One region of the Amycolatopsis sp. NPDC043887 genome, then DNA from elsewhere that is predicted to be linked to it. Evidence: riboswitches for the same ligand, from Rfam matches in the RefSeq annotation. Region 1 holds a riboswitch; the other holds the start of a gene.
What was found. A riboswitch is a leader RNA that binds a small molecule or an ion and turns the genes downstream of it on or off. The one in region 1 is predicted to bind glycine.
Positions count from the first base shown of each region.

Region 1 (8,334 bases):
GTGCCGGTGTCGATCTCCTCCGGACGCTCCCCCGACAGCCCGAGCAGCACGGCCTTGTCGCTGCCGTGCCCGAACCCGGTCGCGCCGAGCGAGCCGAAAAGCTCGCTCTGGACGCGTGCCGTGGCGGTGAGGTCACCGTCGGCCGCCAGTCCGTCCACAAAGGTCAGTGCGGCGCGCATCGGGCCCACCGTATGGGAACTGGAAGGGCCGATGCCGATCGAAAACAGGTCGAAGACGCTGATCGCCATTGATCTGCCCTCCTTCCTATCTGGCCAGCAGTGAGCTGGCCTCTTGGGCCGCGGGCCCTTCGGCGGCGAGATGGGCCAAATTCTCCGACAGCGCTTCGCCGCGGTGGGCCTTCGTCTGGGCGAAAAGGCGACCGGCCCGATACGACGAGCGTACGAGCGGCCCGGCCATCACACCAGCGAAGCCCATCGCTTCGGCTGCCTTCGAATGCTCGACGAACTCCTCCGGCTTGACCCACCGGTCCACCGGATGATGCCTCGGCGACGGCCGCAGGTACTGGGTGATCGTGAGGATCTCGCAGCCCGCGTCGACCAGATCCTTCATCGCCGGAGCCACCTCCTCCGGCGTCTCACCCATGCCGAGGATCAGGTTCGACTTCGTCACCAGGCCGGCCTCACGAGCCCGGGTGATGACCTCCAGCGAGCGCGCGTACCGGAAGCCCGGCCGGATCCGCTTGAAGATCCGCGGCACCGTCTCCACGTTGTGCGCCAGCACCTCCGGCCGCGAACCGAACACCTCGGCCAGCTGATCCGGATCCGCGTTGAAGTCCGGGATCAACAGCTCGACACCGGTGCCCGGGTTCAACGCGTGGATCTGACGGACGGTCTCCGCGTACAGCCACGCGCCGCCGTCTTCCAGGTCGTCACGCGCGACACCGGTCACCGTCGAGTAACGCAAACCCATGGCCTGCACCGACTCCGCCACCTTGCGCGGCTCGGTGCGATCCAGCGCCGCCGGCTTGCCCGTGTCGATCTGGCAGAAGTCACAGCGCCGCGTGCACTGGTCCCCGCCGATCAGGAACGTGGCCTCACGGTCTTCCCAGCACTCGTAGATGTTGGGACACCCGGCCTCCTCACACACGGTGTGGAGGCCTTCACGCTTGACCAGTCCCTTGAGCTCCGTGAACTCCGGACCCATGCGCGCGCGGGTCTTGATCCACGGCGGCTTCTTCTCGATCGGGGTCTGCGCGTTGCGGACTTCGAGCCGGAGAAGTTTGCGCCCCTCGGGGAGCGCGCTCATCGGTTGAGGTCCGCGTACAGCGGGTGCTTCTTCGCCAGCAGCTCGACCCGGGCGGACAGCGACTGGCGCAGGGCCTCGTCGAAGTCCGGGCGCAGCGCCTCGGCGATGATGTCGGCCACCTCGGCGAAGTCCTCGGCCCCGAAGCCGCGGGTCGCGAGCGCCGGGGTGCCGATCCGCAGGCCGGAGGTGACCATCGGCGGACGCGGGTCGAACGGGACGGCGTTGCGGTTGACCGTGATGCCGACCGAGTGCAGCCGGTCCTCGGCCTGCTGACCGTCCAAAGTGGAGTTGACCAGGTCGACGAGCACCAGGTGCACGTCGGTGCCACCGGTCAGCACGCGGACTCCGGCCTCGGTGCAGTCCGTGCGCGAAAGGCGGTCGGCCAGGATCTTCGCGCCTTCGAGCACGCGCTGCTGGCGCTCGCGGAACTCCTCGCTCGCGGCGATCTTCAGCGCGACGGCCTTGGCCGCGATGACGTGCTCCAGCGGACCGCCCTGCTGGCCGGGGAACACCGCCGAGTTGATCTTCTTGGCGAGTTCCTGGCGGGACAGGATGATGCCACCGCGCGGGCCGCCGAGGGTCTTGTGCGTGGTCGTGGTGACGATGTCGGCGTAGGGCACCGGGCTCGGGTGCAGCCCGGCGGCGACCAGACCGGCGAAGTGCGCCATGTCGACCATGACCTTCGCGCCGACCTCGTCGGCGATGCGGCGGAACTCGGCGAAGTCGAGCTGACGCGGGTACGCCGACCAGCCGGCGATGATCAGCTTCGGCTTGTGCTCCTTGGCGAGGCGCTCGATCTCCTCAACGTCGACGATCCCGGTCTCCTTGTCGACGTGGTAGGCGACGACGTTGTAGAGCTTGCCGGAGAAGTTGATCTTCATCCCGTGGGTCAGGTGCCCGCCGTGCGCGAGGTCGAGACCGAGGATGGTGTCGCCGGGGTTGAGCACCGCGACCATGGCGGCGGCGTTGGCCTGCGCGCCCGAATGCGGCTGGACGTTGGCGTGCTCGGCGCCGAACAGGGCCTTCGCGCGGTCGATCGCCAGCTGCTCGATGACGTCGACGTGCTCACAACCGCCGTAGTAGCGGCGGCCGGGGTAGCCCTCGGCGTACTTGTTCGTCAGCACCGAACCCTGCGCCTCGAGCACGCCCACCGGGGCGAAGTTCTCCGAGGCGATCATCTCCAGGGTCGACTGCTGCCGGTCGAGTTCGGCCGCGACGGCCGCGGCGACCTCGGGGTCCACTTCGGACAGGGCAGCATTGAACATGTCAGTTCTCCTGGGTCAGGACGGCGTACGCCTGGGCGTCGAGCAGGGCGGGCACGTCGCCGGACAGACGCACCTTCAGGAGCCATCCTTCGGCGTACGGGTCCGAGTTGATGAGCTCGGGGGTGTCCGTTGTGGCCTCGTTCACCTCGACGACCTCGCCGTCCACGGGTGCGTACAGCTCGCTGACCGATTTGGTCGACTCGACCTCGCCGAACACCTCGCCCGCGGTGACGGTGTCGCCGACCGAGGGGAGCTGGACGAACACGATGTCACCGAGCGACTCGGCGGCGAAGGCGGTGATGCCCACGGTGGCGACGCCGTCGGCGACGCTCAGCCACTCGTGTTCCTTCGTGTACTTCAGGTCCTGGGGGATGCTCATGATCAGAGGAGGGCCTTTCAGGCGCGGGAGTAGAAGGGCAGGGCGACGACCTCGACGGGCTCGATACGGCCCCGGATGTCGACGGAAAGCTCGGTGCCGGGCTCGGAGTGCTCCCGGTCCACGTAGGCCATGGCGATCGGGTAACCCAGCGTCGGCGAGAGGGCACCGCTGGTGACCTCGCCGATCTCGGTGTCACCCGCCAGGACGGTGTAGCCGTGGCGCGGGGCGCGGCGGCCGGAGCCCTTGAGCCCGACGCGGACCCTGGGAACGTCCTTCTTGGACAGTTCTTCGAGGGCGGCCTTGCCCACGAAGTCGCCCGGCTTCTCGAACTTGACCACGCGCCCGAGGCCGGCTTCGAACGGGCTCAGCTGGAGGCTGAGCTCGTTGCCGTACAACGGCATTCCCGCTTCGAGGCGCAGGGTGTCGCGGCAGGCGAGACCGGCCGGGAGCAGGCCGTGCGGCTCGCCCGCGTCGGTCAGGATGCGCCAGACGGCGGGAGCCTCACCGGCCGGGACGTACAGCTCGAAGCCGTCCTCACCGGTGTACCCGGTGCGGGCGAGCAGGACGTCGTGACCCTTCACGACGGCCGGGACGCTCGCGTAGTACTTGAGCGCGCCCAGGTCGGCGTCGGTGACGGCGCCGAGGATCTCGACGGCCTTCGGTCCCTGGACGGCGATCAGCGCGACGTCCTCGGACTTGTTCTCGACGACCGCGTCGAAACCCGAGACCCGCTCGGCCAGCGCCTCCGCGACCACGCCGGCGTTGCCCGCGTTGGCCACGACCAGGAACTTCTCGTCGGCGAGGCGGTAGACGACCAGGTCGTCCAGCACGCCGCCGTTCTCGTCGCAGATCATCGTGTAGCGCGCCCGGCCCGGCTTCACGCCGGACAGGTTGCCGACCAGCGCGTAGTCGAGGGTGTCGGCGGCCTGCGGGCCGGTCACCTCGATCTCGGCCATGTGCGAGAGGTCGAACAGGCCGGCGGCCTCGCGGACCGCCTTGTGCTCCGCCAGTTCGCTGGAATAGCGGATCGGCATCGACCAGCCCGCGAAATCGGTGAACAGCGCACCCAGTCCTTTGTGGACTCCGTGCAGGGACGTCTCTTTCGACATCAAGTGCCTCAGTTCTCGTAGGCGTTGAGCGGCGGGCAGGAGCAGACGAGGTTACGGTCCCCGCGCGCACCGTCGATGCGGCGCACCGGGGGCCAGTACTTGGACTTGCGGTTCACCCCGGCGGGGTACACCGCCAGTTCGCGGTCGTACGGCAGGTCCCAGTCGCCGACGAGGGTCTCGGCGGTGTGCGGGGCGTTGCGCAGCGGGCTGTTGTCCGCGGCCCACTTGCCCTGCGCGACGGCGTCGATCTCCGCGCGGATGGCGATCATCGCCGCGATGAAGCGGTCGATCTCGCCGAGGTCCTCGGACTCGGTCGGCTCGACCATCAGCGTGCCCGCGACCGGGAACGACATGGTCGGAGCGTGGAAGCCGTAGTCGATCAGGCGCTTCGCGACGTCGTCGACGGTGACGCCGGTCTCCTTGGTGAGCCCGCGCAGGTCGAGGATGCACTCGTGCGCGACCAGGCCGTCCTGGCCGGTGTAGAGCACCGGGTAGTGCTGGTTGAGGCGCTTGGCCACGTAGTTCGCCGCGAGGACCGCGACCTGCGTCGCGGCGGTGAGCCCGCCCGCGCCCATCATGCGGACGTACGCCCACGAGATCGGCAGGATCGACGCCGAGCCGTACGGTGCGGCGCTGATCGGGCCGACACCGGTTTCCGGACCGGCCTTCTCCAGCATCGGGTGGTTGGGCAGGTACGGCGCGAGGTGCGCGCGGACCGCGACCGGGCCGACGCCGGGGCCGCCGCCTCCGTGCGGGATGCAGAAGGTCTTGTGCAGGTTCAGGTGCGAGACGTCGCCGCCGAACTCTCCCGGCTTGGCGAGACCCAGCAGGGCGTTGAGATTCGCGCCGTCGACGTAGACCTGGCCGCCCGCGTCGTGGACGATCTTGGCCAGCTCGTCGATGCCGTTCTCGTACACGCCGTGCGTGGACGGGTACGTGACCATGATCGCGGACAGCGTGTCGCGGTTGGCCTCGACCTTGGCCCGCAGGTCTTCGAGGTCGACGTTGCCCTCGTCGGTGCACTTGACCACGACGACGCGCATCCCGGCCATCACCGCGGAGGCGGCGTTCGTGCCGTGCGCGGACGACGGGATCAGGCAGACCTCGCGCTCGGTCTGACCGTTGGCGTGGTGGTACGCGCGGATCGCGAGCAGACCGGCGAGCTCGCCCTGGCTGCCCGCGTTCGGCTGCAGCGAAACCTTGTCGTACCCGGTGACCTCGGCCAGCCAGCCGGACAGCTGCTCGACCAGCACGTGGTAGCCCTCGGCCTGGTCCGCGGGCGCGAAGGGGTGGATCCCCGCGAACTCGCGCCAGCTGATCGGCTCCATCTCGGTGGTGGCGTTGAGCTTCATCGTGCAGGAGCCGAGCGGGATCATGCCGCGGTCGAGCGCGTAGTCCAGATCGGACAGACCGCGCAGGTAGCGCAGCATCGCGGTCTCGGAGCGGTGCGAGTGGAAGACCTCGTGGGTGAGATACTCGCTCTCGCGGCCGAGGCCGGCGGGCAGCGCACGGGCGTCGGCGGCGGGGGTGTCGACGCCGAACGCGTTGAGCACCTTGGCGATGATCGCGGGCGTGGTGACCTCGTCGACCGCGATGCGGACGTGGTCGGCGTCGACCGGGCCGAGGTTGATCCCGTTCTCCCGCGCCACCGCGACGACCGCTTCGGCCTGTCCGGGCATGCGGGCGAGGACGGTATCGAAGAAGCCCTCGTGCACGACCTCGACGCCTGCCGCTCGGAGGGCGTCCGCCAGGCCCGCGGCGAGGCCGTGGACGCGGGTCGCGATGCGCTTGAGGCCGTCGGGACCGTGGTAGACCGCGTACATCGCGGCGAGCACGGCGGGCAGCACCTGCGCGGTGCAGATGTTGGAGGTCGCCTTCTCGCGGCGGATGTGCTGCTCACGCGTCTGCAGGGCGAGGCGGTACGCGGGGTTGCCGTCGGCGTCGACCGAGACCCCGACCAGGCGGCCCGGCAGCGAACGCTCGAGCCCGGCGCGGACGGCCATGTACCCGGCGTGCGGACCGCCGTACCCGAGCGGGACGCCGAAGCGCTGGGTCGAACCGGCGGCGATGTCGGCGCCGAACTCACCCGGCGCGGTGATCAGCGTGAGGGCGAGCAGGTCGGCGGCGACGGCGTACAGCGCGCCGGCGGCCTTCGCGGTCTCGGAGATGGCGGAGTAGAAGCCCGCGCCGCGCAGCACGCCGGAAGCGCCCGGGTACTGGACGACGACGCCGAAGAACTCCTCCGGCAGGCCGGTGAGCAGGTCACGGACCTCGACCTCGACGCCCATGGCCTCGGCGCGGGTGCGGACGACCGCGATCGTCTGCGGCAGGCACTCTGCGTCGAGGACGACCTTGTTCGACTTCGCCTTCGACGCGCGGCGCATCAGCATGACGGCCTCGGCGACGGCGGTGGACTCGTCGAGCAGGGAGGCATTCGCGGTGGCGAGACCGGCCAGCTCCGAGACCATGGTCTGGAAGTTGAGGAGGGCTTCGAGACGGCCCTGCGAGATCTCCGGCTGATACGGCGTGTACGCCGTGTACCAGGCCGGGTTCTCCAGCACGTTGCGGCGGATGACCGCCGGGGTGACCGTGTCGTGGAAGCCGAGACCGATCATCTGCGTCATCGGCTTGTTGAGCGCGGCGAGTGCGCGAAGCTCGGCGATGGCGTCCTCTTCGGACGCGGCGGGGGGAAGTTCGAGGTCGCGGGTGACCCGGATCGCGGACGGCACGGCGGCCTGCACCAGGGCATCGAGACTGCCGTAGCCGACCTCGGCGAGCATCTTGGCCTGCTCGGACTCCGAGGGGCCGATGTGCCGGTCGTCGAAGGACGTACTGGTCAAGGGAGCTCCTTGGGTCAGGCGCCGGATAGACCGGTGCGCTGGGAACTCCCCCTCTGTCATGGCACCTGAGAGTTTCACCACCGTTCAGGGTGGCTTTCACCTTGGGTGAGACGCACTTGCGCGCCTGCTTTCCAGAGTGGCCTCGCGTGAAGCGGTAGTGGGTACCTGAGAGATTCCGGGGAGTTTGCTCCTTCGGTGCCCCACCACGTTCGTGGGGGCTCTCCCGCTCCAGCTCGACGGCCCTGTCTGAAGTTGTGCGCACACCGTACCTGGCGTGTTCAGCGCGCGTCTACTTCCAGCCGAGCACGTCACTTGAGCCGCACTCGCGTGCTTGGAGCCGGAACTCGCGTGCTTGGAGACGTAACTCGTGAGTTCCGCCTCCAAGCACGCGAGTTACGTGCCTGAGCACGCGAGTTACGCGTTCTCCATCATCATCTCGGCGGTGATCGTGCCGCAGAGCTCGGCGCACCGCATCATCATGTCGGCGGCGTCGGCGAGCTCGGCGTCGCCGGTCTTGGCGCACTCCTCGGCGCACATGCGCATCATCTGGGAGGCGAGGCCGCACATCTTCGCGCACATGCGCATCATCTCGAGGTCGGCGACCATGGCGGAGCAGCGCATCATCATGTCGGCGCACATGCGGGACATGTCCGCGCAGGTCACCATCATCATGCCGAGCTTCGCGCCGCCCATCTCCATGCAGCGCGTCATCATCTCCTCGCACCTGACGTGGCACTCGTTGCACAGGTCGATGCAGTCACGCATGGCGGTGCTCATCTGCCGGGTCATTCTGGGGCCTCCCGCGCTTCTCGGATCGCGGAACCGGGTGGTCCCGCGTCTCAGGACTACAGCGCAGGTCAGCGGGTCGCCATCCCGGCCACCGGGACGAGTGACGGCGGCCGGAAGTACAGCCACGGTTCGCGCCGGGCCCAAGTCCGTGAAGGCCTCCTTCCCTACTCTCAAGGTAGGGAAGGAGGCCTTCACGGACATCGCGACCCAACGGCGCGCATTTAGAGGACTAAATGCGTGGCGGTCAGAGGGGCGTGACGTAGGCGCCGGAGATGCCGCCGTCCACCAGGAACTGCGAAGCCGTGATGAACGAGGCGTCGTCGCTCGCCAGGAACGCGACGGCCGCCGCGATCTCCTCCGGCTCCGCGAACCGCCCGACCGGCACGTGCACCAGCCGCCGCGCGGCCCGCTCGGGGTCTTTCGCGAACAGTTCCTTCAGCAGCGGCGTGTTCACCGGTCCCGGGCACAGCGCGTTCACCCGGATGTTCTCCCGCGCGAACTGCACGCCCAGTTCCCGGCTCATCGCCAGCACCCCGCCCTTGGACGCGGTGTAGGAGATCTGCGACGTCGCCGCGCCCATGACCGCGACGAACGACGCCGTGTTGACGATCGAGCCCTTGCCCTGCCGCCGCATATGCGGCAGCACGGCCTTGCAGCACAGGTAGACCGAGGTCAGGTTGACCTTC
Region 1 is NZ_JBWKEB010000002.1:233,005-241,338, forward strand. Features, by position in the region: gene AC069H_RS06225 (L-serine ammonia-lyase) at 1-248, opposite strand, end outside; gene lipA (lipoyl synthase) at 265-1,266, opposite strand; gene glyA (serine hydroxymethyltransferase) at 1,263-2,531, opposite strand; gene gcvH (glycine cleavage system protein GcvH) at 2,533-2,910, opposite strand; gene gcvT (glycine cleavage system aminomethyltransferase GcvT) at 2,928-4,019, opposite strand; gene gcvP (aminomethyl-transferring glycine dehydrogenase) at 4,028-6,859, opposite strand; glycine riboswitch at 7,002-7,095, opposite strand; gene AC069H_RS06255 (four-helix bundle copper-binding protein) at 7,274-7,648, opposite strand; gene AC069H_RS06260 (3-oxoacyl-ACP reductase) at 7,893-8,334, opposite strand, start outside.

Region 2 (8,334 bases), on a different contig from region 1:
CGAATTCGGTATAGAGCCGAGACATCTGCGTGCCTTCCGGGCCGCGGCCGACCGCGAGGTCGGCCTGCTGGAGCAGATCGTGACCCCGGTGTATCGGCATCGTGACGAGGACGCCCAGGCGAGGGGTGACGAGGTCGTCCGGGAGCTGGCCGCCTTGACCGTGGCGTTGCACACGCTCTTGGTGAAGGCCGGAATACGGGCTGTCACGGGCGGTTGAACGGCTTCGGGGGCCGGGAGCGGTTGTGCGGTCACTTGTCAATGCCTGAATGTTCGGCACCCTATGCCGTACCGTGAGAGTCGGGTTTGCCACGGGCGAACCGAGAATGTCGGAGACAGCGAGCACAGCGCTCGGAAGACGGGTAGCGTCGGGACTACCGTCGCTTGGTCGTCGAGACAAGCGTTGCAGCCCGTGCGCACGAGAGGGAGGCGAAGCCCGATGAGCGAGATGCGCGTCGTCGGCGTGCGGGTGGAGCTACCCGCGAATCAGCCGATCTTGTTGCTGCGGGAAACCGAAGGCGAGCGTTACCTGCCGATCTGGATCGGCTCGGTCGAGGCCACCGCCATCGCCTTGGAGCAGCAGGGAGTCCGCCCGGCCCGTCCGCTCACCCATGACCTGCTGAAGGAGGTCATCGGAGCGTTGGGCCGTGAGCTGGAACAGGTCGTCATCACCGATCTGAAGGAAGGCACGTTCTTCGCGGAACTGGTCTTCGACGGGGACATCCGGGTTTCGGCGCGGCCGAGCGATTCGGTGGCGCTGGCGCTGCGGGTGGGAGTGCCCATCCACGCCGTGGACGCGGTGCTGGAGGAAGCGGGTCTCATCATCCCCGACGAGCAGGAGGACGAGGTCGAGAAGTTCCGCGAGTTCCTCGACTCGGTCTCGCCGGAGGACTTCCGCGGCGCCGACACCTGATCACATCCTGGGATTCCGCGCGAAGGGGCGGTGCCGGTGGCGCCGCCCTTCTTCGTGCGTGCGTTTAGTCCTCTGAATGCGTGGCGCGGCGGCCGGCCGCGCCTCAAGTACGTGAAGGACCCCTTTCCTCGGCTGAGCCGAAGAAAGGGGTCCTTCACGCGCGGTTGCTGTGACTGTTGGTGCACCTGGGGCCAACGTCCGGTCACGGCGACCGTGAGGGCCTCCTTCACTACCTTCAGGGTAGGCAAGGAGGCCTTCACGGACTTCTCCGATCGGGGCGAGCCGACCTCAGGCGGACCGAAAGGTGCCCTTCGCCTCGCACTCGCGACTCACGCGACCCAGTCAGGCGGCGGTCGCCTTGACGAACAGGTCCGCCAGTTCCCGCCCGTACCGCTCCAGGTCCAGTTTCGGATCCGCCGCGAACTTCGCCGCGACACCGTCGATGGCCTGCGCGATCGACAGCGCCATCACGTCCGGCGCGAACTCGCCGAAAGCGCCTTCCTGCTGCCCCTGCCGGAGCTGACGTTCGAGCCTGCCGGTCCGGAACTCCTCGACCAGCGGTGCCGACATGAACCAGCCCTCGGCGTCCGAGCCGCTCGAGCCCATCTCGACCATGACCCGCACCAGTTCCGGGTACGAGCCCAGGAACGCGATCTCCGACTCGATGTAGCCGCGCAGCAGCCCGGCCCGGTCGGTCGTGCCCTGGATCCGCTCCTCGAGGAACTTGTCCTTCATCCCGGTCGCGGTGGTGACCACGGCCTGCATCAGGCCTGCCTTGTTGGTGAAGTGGTACGAGATGATCCGGGTGCTGGACAGCCCGGCCCGCTCCTTGATCTTCGCGAACGACGTCTTGTGGTAGCCGAGGTCGGAGATCGTCGCGATCGTGGCTCCGATGATCTGGGCCCGCCTGGCCGCCTCGGCGACCGACAGCCCCAGCTCCGCCTGGACCTCTTGCATGGCGCTCTGAGTGGAGGGAGTTACTTGCATGAGTAAAAAATAACACGGCTGAGTAAAAGTGGCAACCATGCGGCCGAATGGGGGACTGTGCTCGACAAGCCTCAAGAAGAGCTTGAGGTGGCCCGCGCGTCGCGTTGACCGCTTTGCCGGACGCGCTTACCGTCAATGAAGGTGAATCGCCAAGGTGTGATTCGGATGTCTGGGGCATTCGTCTTGACGAGGAACTCCGGTGCGGACTCACGTGGGTCCGCGCGGCTTTGTTCGCCGGCCGCCAGGTCGGGCGAGGGGAGGCATGGCGTGGTCGAGGCTGGTAGCCCTCAAGAGCCGCTCGTTCCGGTCGCTGACGGCGAGCAGGGCGAGCTGTTCCCCGACTCTTCCCTCCCGGACGAACTCGTCGGCTACCGAGGCCCCGCCGCCTGTCAGATCGCCGGGATCACCTACCGGCAGCTCGACTACTGGGCCCGCACGAAGCTGGTCGCGCCGAGCATCCGCACGGCGCACGGCTCCGGTTCGCAGCGGCTCTACTCGTTCAAGGACATCCTCGTCCTGAAGGTCGTCAAGCGGCTGCTGGACACCGGTGTCTCCCTGCAGAACATCCGCGTCGCCGTCGACCACCTGCGTCTGCGCGGCGTCCGTGACCTCGCCAAGGTCACCCTGTTCTCCGACGGCACCACCGTCTACGAGTGCACCTCGCCCGAAGAGATCGTCGATTTACTCCAGGGTGGGCAAGGTGTCTTCGGGATCGCGGTCAGCGGCGCGATGCAGGAGATCAGCGGCACCATCCACGAGTTCCCGGCCGAGCGGGCCGACGGCGGCGTGATCGAAACGGTCACGCCGGACGAGCTCACACAGCGCCGTAACGCACGTCGCACCGGCTGATCATGAAGCCGTGCGGGCGGCAGGGTAGGCTCACTTCCGCGGTCGACGAATCCGCGCGGGAGAGACCGAGCCGATAACCGTTGAGCTCGGCGCCGAAGGAGCAAGTCCTCCCCGGAACCTCTCAGGCACCCTGGACCGCGCGGAAGAGACGCCTCTGGAAAGTGGTTCGCCAGGTCACAGCCTGGCGGCCCCGCCGACGGTGCAAGCCCGGCTCAACACTCGGGCGAAACTCTCAGGCGCCCCCTCGGGGGTACGGACAGAGTGGGGAGGGCCAGGACAATCGTCCCGGCCCCACCCCCGCGTCTTGGGAGGTCCCCGATGGAGCCCGTATCACTGGCCGCTCTCGAATCCGGGACCCCCTTCGCGGACCGGCACATCGGTCCCGGCGCCGAGGAGCTCGCGCGCATCCTCGACGTCGTCGGCGTCGCTTCCCTGGACGAGCTCGCCGAGCGGGCCGTCCCCGCGTCGCTGCGGGAGTCCGCGACACCGCCGGATCTGCCGCCGCCCGCCACCGAGACCGGCGCGCTCGCCGAACTCCGCGCGCTGGCCGCGCGCGACCGGCCGATGGTCCAGATGATCGGCCTCGGCTACCACGGCACCGTGACCCCGCCGGTGATCCGCCGGAACGTGCTGGAGAGCCCGGCCTGGTACACCGCTTACACGCCGTATCAGCCGGAGATCTCGCAGGGCCGCCTCGAAGCGCTGCTGAACTTCCAGACCATGGTCGCCGATCTGACCGGCCTGCCGATAGCCAACGCCTCCATGCTGGACGAGGCGACCGCCGCGGCGGAAGCGATGACGCTGGTCCGCCGGGCGGGCAAGGCGAAGTCGAACCGGTTCGTGGTCGACGAGGACACCCTTCCGCAGACGATCGAGGTCCTGCGCACCCGAGCCGAACCGCTCGGCATCGAGCTGGTGACCGCGGATCTGTCCCAGGGCATCACCGGACTGGGCCTGGGCGGCGACTTCTTCGGGGTGCTGCTGTCGTATCCGGGCGCGTCGGGAGTCGTCCGCGAATGGGACCACACGATCACCGAGGCCAAGGCACTGGGCGCGGCGGTGGTGATGGCCGCGGATCCGCTGGCGCTGACCCTGTTGCGGTCGCCCGGTGAGCTCGGCGCCGATGTCGCGATCGGATCCACGCAGCGGTTCGGGGTCCCGATGGGCTTCGGCGGGCCGCACGCCGCGTACCTCGCGGTTCGGCAGGGTCTCGAACGGCAGCTGCCCGGCCGTCTGGTCGGGGTGTCGAAGGACGCCGACGGCGCTCCGGCGTACCGGCTCGCGCTCCAGACCCGTGAGCAGCACATCCGCCGCGAGAAGGCGACGAGCAACATCTGCACCGCCCAGGTGCTGCTGGCGGTGATCGCGTCGATGTACGCGGTGTACCACGGTCCCGAAGGCCTGCGCGCCATCGCGAACCGCGCGCACCGGATGGCCACCGTGCTCGCGGCAGGACTCGCCGAGAGCGGTGTCGACGTCGTGCACTGCGAGTTCTTCGACACCGTGATGGTCGCCGTCCCCGGCCGCGCGACCGGGGTCGTCGGCACCGCCCGGGAACTCGGGGTCAACCTGCGGCTCGTCGACGCGGACCACGTCGCCGTCGCCTGCGACGAGACGACGTCCCGTGAGCACCTTTCCCTGGTGTGGAAGGCGTTCGGGGTCGCGGTGTCCGATGTGGACTCGCTCGACGCGGACACCGCGGACGGTTTCCCGCCGGATCTGCGCCGCACCAGCGACTACCTGACGCATTCGGTCTTCCACGCACACCGCTCGGAGACGGCACTGCTCCGGTACCTGAGGTCGTTGTCCGACAAGGACGTCGCGCTCGACCGGAGCATGATCCCGCTCGGCTCCTGCACGATGAAACTCAACGCCACGGCCGAAATGGAGCCGATCACCTGGCCGGAGTTCGCCGGCCTGCACCCGTTCGCGCCCGCCGAGGACGCGGCAGGGCTGCTCACCGTCGTGAAGGATCTGGAGCGGTGGCTCGCCGGCATCACCGGCTACGACGCGGTCTCACTGCAACCGAACGCCGGCAGCCAAGGCGAGTTCGCCGGATTGCTGGCGATTCGCGCCTATCACCGCGAGCGCGGGAACGAGGCGCGTGACGTCTGCCTGATCCCGTCCAGCGCGCACGGGACGAACGCCGCCAGCGCGGTCATGGCGGGGATGCGCGTGGCCGTGGTGAAATGCGACGACGAGGGCAACATCGACCTCGGCCACCTCAGGTCCACTGTGGACGAGCACGCGGACGACCTCGCCGCGATCATGATCACCTATCCCTCGACGCACGGCGTCTACGAGGACACCGTCCGCGAGGTCTGCGCGCTGGTGCACGACGCGGGCGGTCAGGTGTACGTCGACGGGGCGAACCTGAACGCGCTGATCGGAGTCGCGCAGTACGGGAAGTTCGGCGCCGACGTCTCCCATCTGAACCTGCACAAGACCTTCTGCATCCCGCACGGTGGCGGCGGGCCGGGCATCGGCCCGATCGGTGTCCGCGCGCATCTGGCGCCGTATCTGCCGAACCACCCGCTGCAACCGGACGCCGGCCCGGCCACCGGCGTAGGCCCGATCAGCGCCGCGCCGTGGGGGAGCGCGTCGATCCTGCCGATCTCCTGGGCCTACGTCCGGATGATGGGCGCCGACGGCCTGCGGAGGGCGACGCTGACCGCGGTCGCGAACGCCAACTACGTCGCGAAACGTCTCGCCGCGCATTATCCAGTGCTGTACTCCGGGCACGAGGGACTCGTGGCGCACGAGTGCATCCTCGACCTCCGCGCGATCACCAAACGCACCGGCGTCACGGTCGACGACGTCGCCAAACGGCTGGCCGACTATGGCCTCCACGCGCCGACGATGTCCTTCCCGGTCGCGGGGACACTCATGGTCGAGCCCACCGAGAGCGAGGACCTCGGCGAACTCGACCGGTTCTGCGACGCGATGATCGCGATCCGCGCCGAGATCGAGAAGGTCGCCGCAGGGGAGTGGCCGGTGACCGAAAGCCCGCTGCGCAACGCCCCGCACACCGCGCGCTGCCTCGCTGGGGAGTGGGATCGCCCGTACAGCAGGGAGATCGCGGTCTTCCCGGCCGGGTTCACCGCGTCGAAGATCTGGCCCCCGGTGCGGCGGATCGACGGGGCCGCGGGGGACCGCAACCTCGTCTGCTCCTGCCCGCCACCGGAGGCCTTCGCCTGAACCCGCTCCCGATCGCGGTCGCGGGTTCACTGGCATACGCTGCAGCTCAGCCGGGCATCTTGTCGAGAAATCCCAGCACCTGCTTGATCCGCCCGTCCTCGACGGTGATGACGTCGAAACCGATCGCCAGCGGCTCTTCCGCGCCCTCCGGGCCGAGGTGCCACTGGAACCGCGCGATGTCGTGATGCGCGTCGGGCGCCGACGGCAGGCTGAACTCCAGGCCCGCGAACTGGGCTTGCGCGCCGGCGATGAAGCCGTCGACACCGTCGTGGCCGGTGACCGCGCCGAGCGGGTCGGTGTAGGCGGCGTCCTCGGTGAACACTTCGGCGATGAGCGCGCGGCGCTTGTCCGCGTCGGTCTCGTTCCACACGGCGATGTACTGCTCGGCGACGCGCTGGATGTCCGACATGGTGTCTCCTCGTTCTGTTGTGGGGTAACCGATGCCGCAACTCTGTCGGCTGAAGGTGGGGCCCGTCGATTACGCGGGAGGTAATGGCGGCTCCGCGCGCGTGGCCGTAGGTTCGTGATCGTGACGACCACAGTGACCGCGAGCCGTGCGGGCCGCCCCGTCGGCGAACTCCTCCGCGAATGGCGCGACCGCCGCCGGATCAGCCAGCTGGATCTCGCCATCTCGGCGGACATCTCCACCCGGCACCTGAGCTTCGTGGAGACGGGCCGGTCCAAGCCCAGTCGCGAGATGGTGCTGAGGCTCGGCGAGCACCTGGAGGTGCCCTTGAGGGAACGCAATCAGCTGCTGCTGGCGGCGGGTTACGCGCCCGCGTACGCCGAAAGCGGTCTTGGCGCCCCGGAAATGGCGGCCGTCCGCAAGGCGGTCCGTCAGCTGATGACGAGTCACGAGCCGTATCCGGCCGCCGTCGCCGACCGCTGGTGGAACCTGGTCGATGCCAACGCGAGCATCTCGATCATGACCAGCCTGGTCTCGCCCGCCTTGATGACGCCTCCGGTCAACGTCCTGCGGGTGACACTGCATCCGGAGGGGATGGCGCCGCACGTGCTGAACCTGGGGGAGTGGCGCGCTCATCTGCTCGGCAGGCTGCGGCGGCAGGTGACCCAGACGGCCGACCCGGCGCTGACCGAGCTTCTGGAGGAACTGCTGTCCTATCCGTGCGCGGATCCCGTCCCCGAGGTGGAGGTCCCCGGACCGGGCGACATCTTCGTCCCGTTGAAGCTACGCCACGAGGACGCGGAACTCACGTTCTTCAGCACGGTCTCCACCTTCGGGACGCCGTTGGACGTCACGGTGGCCGAGCTGGTGATCGAGTCCTTCTTCCCGGCCGACGCGGACACGGCGGAATATCTGCGCGCGTACGCCGCGCGCGGGGTGGAATGATGCGGGACAAGAAGTCCTGCCACAGACTCCAGTGAGGATTCCTCTTCCATGGCCGTGCCTTCCGTCGTCCTGAACAACGAGGTAGCCATCCCCCAACTCGGTTTCGGTGTCTGGCAGGTCCCCGCGGGCGACACGGCCAAGGTCGTCCGGACCGCCATCGAGGCCGGGTACCGCAGCATCGACACCGCCGCGTCGTACCGGAACGAAGCCGGTGTCGGCGAGGCGATCCGCTCATCGGACGTGCCCCGCGACGAACTGTTCATCACCACGAAACTGCCGAATCCGGGCCACGGCTACGACGAGGCGCTCCGTGCGTTCGACACGAGCCTCACGGAACTCGGCCTGGACCGCGTGGACCTGTACCTGATCCACTGGCCGACGCCTGCCCGCGGGAAGTACGTCGAAACCTGGCGTGCGCTGGAAAAGCTCTACGCGGACGGCCGGGCGCGCGCCATCGGGGTGTCGAACTTCCACGTCCCGCATCTGCGGCGGCTGTTCGACGAAACCGGGATCGTGCCCGCGGTCAACCAGGTCGAGCTGCACCCGCGGCTCCAGCAGAAGGCGCTGCGGGAGTTCCATGCCGAGCACGGCATCGTCACCGAGGCCTGGAGCCCGCTCGCGCAGGGGTCGCTGCTCTCGGACCCGACACTGACCGCCCTCGCCGCCAAATACGGGAAGAGCCCCGCGCAACTGGTGCTGCGCTGGCATCTGCAGCTCGGCACGGTCGCCATCCCGAAATCCGTGACCCCGTCCCGGATTCGCGAGAACTTCGACGTCTTCGACTTCGAACTGGCCGAGGATGATCTCGCGGCTCTCGCCGAGTTCGACGACGGGACGCGCACCGGCCCGGACCCGGACACCTTCGGCTCGTGAGTGGTAACGACGGTTCTAACCGTCCTTACCACTCACGAGACCGATGTGACCGCTGCTGCGCGTGGGAGTCCCAGAGGTAGTGAAGGCCTCCTTGCCTACCCTCAGGGTAGGCAAGGAGGCCTTCACGGACCGGCTGCGGCCAAGTCCTGAGCACGGTTGGCCCTAA
Region 2 is NZ_JBWKEB010000005.1:37,315-45,648, forward strand. Features, by position in the region: gene ftsR (transcriptional regulator FtsR) at 1-217, shown strand, start outside; gene AC069H_RS14620 (bifunctional nuclease family protein) at 437-910, shown strand; gene AC069H_RS14625 (TetR/AcrR family transcriptional regulator) at 1,253-1,867, opposite strand; gene AC069H_RS14630 (MerR family transcriptional regulator) at 2,165-2,746, shown strand; glycine riboswitch at 2,793-2,894, shown strand; gene gcvP (aminomethyl-transferring glycine dehydrogenase) at 3,065-5,944, shown strand; gene AC069H_RS14640 (nuclear transport factor 2 family protein) at 5,991-6,353, opposite strand; gene AC069H_RS14645 (helix-turn-helix domain-containing protein) at 6,468-7,295, shown strand; gene AC069H_RS14650 (aldo/keto reductase) at 7,344-8,168, shown strand.
Region 2: linked by a shared signal. The riboswitch ahead of gcvP (aminomethyl-transferring glycine dehydrogenase) and the one ahead of gcvP (aminomethyl-transferring glycine dehydrogenase) in region 1 are both predicted to bind glycine.